2 linked regions of the Robiginitalea biformata HTCC2501 genome follow. The protein of the gene in region 1 interacts with the protein of each later gene in a pairwise test. Links are inferred from orthologs where the notes say so. Each region holds a gene or a part of one and is shown in the gene's direction. Other genes may lie near its edges. The genes, in order: eno and rpe.

What was found.
Region 2: the proteins of eno (region 1) and rpe interact in binary tests that used the Escherichia coli proteins (3 or more experiments, as listed by UniProt). The link is inferred for Robiginitalea biformata HTCC2501 from one-to-one orthologs.

The regions. Positions count from the first base shown.
Region 1 is NC_013222.1:1,478,334-1,481,503, forward strand. Bases 1-2,840 are described here. They hold eno (phosphopyruvate hydratase), read left to right. Parts: upstream 1-694; coding sequence 695-1,987; downstream 1,988-2,840. Other genes in these bases: carA (glutamine-hydrolyzing carbamoyl-phosphate synthase small subunit), read left to right, coding at 1-593; RB2501_RS06575 (glycogen synthase), read left to right, coding at 2,111-2,840. Outside these bases: more of RB2501_RS06575, read left to right, coding at 2,841-3,170. UniProt on the Escherichia coli protein: Catalyzes the reversible conversion of 2-phosphoglycerate (2-PG) into phosphoenolpyruvate (PEP). It is essential for the degradation of carbohydrates via glycolysis.
Region 2 is NC_013222.1:3,409,831-3,412,934, forward strand. Bases 116-2,889 are described here. They hold rpe (ribulose-phosphate 3-epimerase), read left to right. Parts: upstream 116-1,058; coding sequence 1,059-1,721; downstream 1,722-2,889. Other genes in these bases: RB2501_RS15105 (sigma-70 family RNA polymerase sigma factor), read left to right, coding at 116-791; RB2501_RS15115 (CBS domain-containing protein), read right to left, coding at 1,839-2,264; RB2501_RS15120 (YpdA family putative bacillithiol disulfide reductase), read left to right, coding at 2,434-2,889. Also shown: more of RB2501_RS15105, read left to right, coding at 1-115; more of RB2501_RS15120, read left to right, coding at 2,890-3,104. UniProt on the Escherichia coli protein: Catalyzes the reversible epimerization of D-ribulose 5-phosphate to D-xylulose 5-phosphate.

The DNA.
Region 1 (3,170 bases):
CGGAGATCCGGATAGCCGCCCTGGATATCGGCATCAAAAAGAACATCCTGCGCAACCTCGCCAAACGCGGGGCTTACATCCAGGTATTTCCGCACGATACCACTTATGAAACCATGGAAGCCTGGAGCCCGGACGGGTATTTTATTTCCAACGGCCCCGGGGACCCCCAGCCATTGAAGGCGGCTGTGGAACTGGCCAAAAAGATCATCGCCGCGGACAAACCGCTCTTCGGTATATGCCTGGGGCACCAGGTGATTGCCCTGGCCAATGGGGTAAGCACTTACAAGATGCACCACGGGCACCGGGGGATCAACCACCCGGTAATCAACCTGCAGACCGGCAAGGGGGAGATCACCTCCCAGAATCACGGATTTGCCGTAAACCGCCAGGAGACCGAGTCGCACCCGGACCTGGAGATCACCCATCTCCACCTGAATGACGACACGGTGGCAGGAATAAGGATGAAGGACAAGAACGTATTCTCCGTTCAGTACCACCCGGAGGCGAGTCCGGGCCCGCACGATGCGGAATACCTCTTTGACCAGTTCTTCGAAACCATCCGGAAAACCACAACAAAAACAACGGCTGTTTAAGATATTGTTACGCGGGTGTCAATAGCCCGGGTACCCGGGCCGGGTCACCGCTGCGTTTCGTATCTTTGCAACCGGAATCAACCGAATAAATCGACAACCTTATGAGTATCATTATCGACGTTCACGCACGACAAATCCTCGATTCGCGGGGCAACCCCACCGTGGAGGTGGACGTAGTGACCGAAAACGGCGTCCTGGGCAGGGCGGCCGTCCCTTCCGGGGCATCCACAGGCGAACACGAGGCCGTGGAATTGCGCGACGGGGGAAAGACATATATGGGCAAGGGCGTGAGCCAGGCCGTAAAGAACGTAAACACGGAAATCGCCGAAAAAGTCCGTGGCATGCTGGTGTATGAGCAGAACAAGATCGACCAGGCGATGATTGAACTGGACGGCACCCCGAATAAGGGAAGGCTGGGCGCCAACGCGATCCTGGGGGTTTCCCTGGCCGTGGCCAAGGCAGCCGCCAATGAAATGGGCCAGTCCCTGTACCGCTATGTGGGCGGGGTAAGCGCCAATACGCTGCCGGTTCCCATGATGAACATCATCAACGGGGGGTCTCACTCGGATGCCCCGATCGCCTTCCAGGAATTCATGGTCATGCCGGTCAAGGCCAAAAACTTTACCCATGCCATGCAAATGGGGACTGAAATCTTCCACAACCTGAAGAAGGTCCTCCACGATCGCAACCTGAGCACCGCTGTGGGGGATGAGGGCGGATTTGCCCCGACCCTGGACGGAACGGAGGACGCCCTGGATACCATCGCGAAGGCTGTGGAACAGGCCGGGTATAAAATGGGGGACGAGGTAATGATCGCCCTGGATTGTGCCGCGGCTGAATTTTTTGTCGACGGCAAATACGACTACACGAAATTCGAAGGGGACAGCGGGGCCGTGCGCAATTCCGCCGAACAGGCCCAGTACCTGGCGGACCTGTGTGCCAAATACCCGATTATCTCGATTGAGGACGGGATGGACGAGAACGACTGGGAAGGCTGGAAAATGCTCACCGATAAAGTTGGCGATACCGTTCAGCTCGTCGGGGACGATTTGTTCGTCACCAATGTGGAGCGCCTCTCCCGCGGGATCGACGAGGGGATTGCCAATTCGATCCTCATCAAGGTAAACCAAATCGGTACCCTGAGCGAAACCATCGATGCGGTGAACATGGCCAAGAACGCCGGGTATACCTCGGTGATGTCCCACCGCAGCGGGGAAACCGAAGACAACACGATTGCCGACCTGGCCGTGGCCCTGAATACCGGGCAGATCAAAACCGGTTCGGCTTCCCGGAGCGACCGGATGGCCAAGTACAACCAGCTCCTCCGCATCGAGGAGGAACTCGGGAGTGTGGCCTATTACCCGGGGTCGGATGCCTTTAAGGTAAGGTCCTGACCCGGTTGAAATACAGATAAGTCAAGGGCCCGGTACAGATATCGCGGCCCTTTTTTGATGAATACGGAGCGCCGGTTGCGGATGGCAGAAGCGCCGGTTGCGGAAAGCAGGAGTAATAAAAGGATGAACCGATTTTTATTTGTCGCAGCCGAGAATGACGGGATACCCGCCTGCAAAGCCGGTGGGATGGGCGATGTGGTCCGGGATGTGCCGCGGCAACTGGCTGTCCGGGGCGATGAGGTACACGTGGTGGTGCCCGCCTACGGCCGGCTGCATCGGGACGGGGTTCTCTTGCGTGAATTCCAGGTCCCCCTCGGTGGACGCCGCTACGACCTTTCGCTTTACCGAGTGCCGGGAAAAAAAGAACTGCCGGGTATTGCGCATTACGCCCTGCACCACCCGGAAATAACCTCCGGGGATATTGCCCACCTCTATCACAACGACCCGCAGGAACCTTTTTATACGGACTTCATCAAGTTTGCGATTTTTTGCACCGGGGTGGCAGGGGCCATCCGGGAAGGGGCATTTGGCCAACTGGATGTGGTCCACCTGCACGACTGGCATGCAAGCCTGCTGTTGTACCTCAGGGAGTACCACCCGGAATTCCGAGAGCTGGCGGATATCCGCTTTGTCTACACCATCCACAACCTCGCCATACAGGGGATTCGACCCTTTTCGGGAAACCCGTCCTCCCTGGAAGCCTGGTTTCCCGGGGTCCCGTACCGGGAAGAACAGCTGAGCGATGCCCGCTACCCCGACTGTATCAACCTGATGGCCATCGGCATCCGCCTGGCAGATGCCGTCCACACGGTTTCGCCATCCTATATGGAAGACATCCAGAAGCCGAGTTCCCCGCCTGAGTTTATCGGGGGTGAAGGCCTGGAAGCAGACCTGGTCACCGCCAGGAAGGAGCAGCGGCTTTTCGGGATCCTGAACGGCTGCAATTACGATAGTATCCGCACGGCGGAGCGCGGGCGGTTGTTCCCGAATACCATCCGGGCGCTCTTTGGCTGGCTCCAGGAGGAGTCCAAGAAATACAAGGCGGACTTCCTGGCCCATACGGGTGAGAAGGTGGTGCGATGGATGGATGCCCCCCCGGCGTTTATTTGTTCGAGCGTCGCCAGGCTTACAGAGCAAAAATTCTATTTTTTTAAACGGCACCCGGAGTGTCTTGAAAACCTGT
Region 2 (3,104 bases), 1.9 Mb from region 1 along the record:
TCGGAAAAGTAGACCTGATTACCGCCGATGAGGAAGTGGAACTGGCCCAGCGCATTAAAGCGGGCGACCAGGCAGCTTTGGAAAAACTCACCAAGGCGAACCTCCGTTTTGTCGTTTCGGTAGCCAAACAGTACCAGAACCAGGGCCTGACCCTCCCCGACCTGATCAACGAGGGCAACCTGGGGCTGATCAAGGCAGCCCAGCGCTTTGACGAAACCCGGGGGTTTAAATTTATATCATATGCCGTTTGGTGGATCCGGCAATCCATCCTGCAGGCACTGGCGGAGCAGTCGCGGATTGTTCGCCTCCCCCTGAACAAAATCGGGTCGATCAACAAGATCAACAAGACGTTTGCATTTTTGGAGCAGGCCCACGAACGGGTACCCTCGGCAGAGGAGATTGCCAAGGAACTCGACATGACCGTGGAAGACGTAAAACAGTCCCTGAAAAACTCCGGGCGCCACGTATCCATGGATGCGCCCCTGATCGACGGGGAGGATTCCAACCTCTACGACGTACTCAGGAGTGGCGAATCCCCGAACCCGGATAAGGAATTGCTGCACGAATCCCTGCGCACGGAAATCGAACGTGCCCTGGAAACCCTGACCCCCCGGGAAGCGGATGTGATCCGCCTGTATTTCGGGCTGGCCGGGCAACATTCCATGACCCTGGAAGAAATCGGCGAAACCTTCGACCTGACCCGCGAACGCGTCCGTCAGATCAAGGAAAAGGCCATCCGCCGACTCAAGCATACCTCTCGTTCCAAGATACTTAAAACGTATCTCGGATAAGGGAGGAATACAAATTACATGTTAAATAAACGATAAATTGGAAATCTGGTATAAAGTTTGTAATTTGTAACCCACAACAGCAGTTATCATGACTGTTCGTTTTTTGATTGATGAATAAACTCCGGCTGATTACCGGAGTTTTTCATTTTAGGGCCCCTGAACAGGGCTTTTTCCCGTTTATGGGGCTGCCCTGGTCGATTCCAGGGTTATTCGCTTCCCGGGGTCGCCGGGAAAAATGTATTTTTGAGAAACCGCATCTCCTATCCCATGAAACATCCGATAATTGCCCCTTCCCTGCTGGCCGCGGATTTCGGCAACCTGCAGCAGGCTGTGGAAATGGTGGAACAAAGCCAGGCGGGCTGGCACCATATCGACGTGATGGACGGCCTGTTCGTCCCCAACATCTCCTATGGTATGCCCGTGATCCAGGCCATCGGGAAGCATGCCTCCAAGCCCCTGGACGTCCACCTGATGATCGTCGACCCGGACCGCTATATCGACACCTTTGCCGATTTAGGCGCTGCCACGCTAACGGTCCACCTGGAGGCCTGTACGCACCTGCACAGGAGCCTGCAGCGGATCCGGGACGCCGGGATGAAGGCCGGCGTGGCCCTGAACCCCCATTCGCCCGTAAGCCTGCTTTCCGAAGTAGCCGAAATGGCAGACCTGGTGCTGGTTATGAGTGTAAATCCCGGGTTCGGCGGGCAATCTTTCATTGAAAATACCTACCGGAAGATCGAAGAATTGCGGAAGCTGCTGAGCGAACGCAACAGCCAAGCGCTCATCGAGGTAGACGGCGGGGTGACCCTGGAAAATGCCCACGCCCTGGTTGCAGCCGGCGCAGATGTCCTGGTGGCGGGGAGTACGGTGTTCCGTTCCGACGATCCGGCCGGCACCATTGCCAGACTCGCGGCGGCCGGCCAAAAGTAGGCCGGAATCCGCCCGGCCGGCAAGTCTTGTTTGCGGTGAATTCAAACTTCCCCGGGAAAAAAGCAGCTGTAGCGAATCTTTCGGATTCAGGAGGCATCATTACGGAATGAAGCGGTATTAATACTGATCCAAAAGGTATTTAATCACGTCCGTAGTGGTTACAATGCCTATAAGTTCCCCGTCACGACAAACCGGCAACGCGTGGAATTCCTCTTTGCTGAATATTTCCGCCACCTCCTTGATGGTTGCATCCGGACCGACCGACCGCAAATTCTTCACCATGACCTGCGGGACGGTAAACATGTCGTAGACGATGGATTCAATAGCTTCCTCATCCTCGTAGGACCCGTCTACAAAACTGATGCGCAACAGGTCCGTCAGGCTGAGCATGCCCACGATCTTTTTACTGCTGACCACCGGGATATGGCGGATGCGGTGTTTCTTGAATAATTTTTCAGCTTTTTCCAGACTGTCGGTGGTATTGAGCACCACCAGTTGGGTGCTCATGATACTGGATACCGGGATACGTTCTTTTACGCTCATGGCTGCATGGTTTATGATGTATTAAAGATCCCATTTAACAGGCTTCCAAAGAATGATAATTGTCATACGGGCCCGCAGCGGTTCCTGATTGGGGCCATCCGGCCCAAAATGGTTAATTTTGCAACTCCCAGCGGGCCGGTTGCCTGGGGGAGGACCAAATCAGCGAGCTATGGATTTAATTATCATCGGAGGGGGGCCCATTGGTATTGCCTGTGGGCTGGAAGCGAAGAAAAAGGGGGTTTCCTACACCATCATCGAAAAGGGGCCCATCGTGAATTCGCTATTCAACTACCCGGTGAATATGCAGTTCTTCTCCTCCTCGGAGCGCCTGGAAATCGACGAAATACCCTTTATCAGCAAAGAAGCCAAACCCAAGCGCAACGAGGCGCTGGAATACTACCGGCGGATTGTGACGTCCAACCAGCTGAACATCCGTCTCTTTGAAAAAGTCGGTGGGATACACCGGGGGGATGACGGTTTTACCGTGCAGACCAGCCGGGGGGAATACGCCGCCCGAAACGTCATTATCGCCACGGGGTTTTACGATTTGCCCAACCTGCTGGGTGTTCCCGGGGAAGACCTGCCCAAGGTGTCGCACTACTATAAGGATCCCCACTTTTACGCCAGTCAGAAACTCGCCGTGATCGGCGCCAGCAATTCCGCGGTGGATGCCGCCCTGGAATGCTGGAGGAAGGGGGCGGATGTCACCATGATCGTCCGGGGGCCGGAAATCGGGCAACGGGTTAAATACTGGGTCCGGCCGGATATCCTCAACCGGATCGAAGAGGGCAGTATCCGGGCGTATTACAACAGCGAGGTAACCCGCATTGACGAAGAATC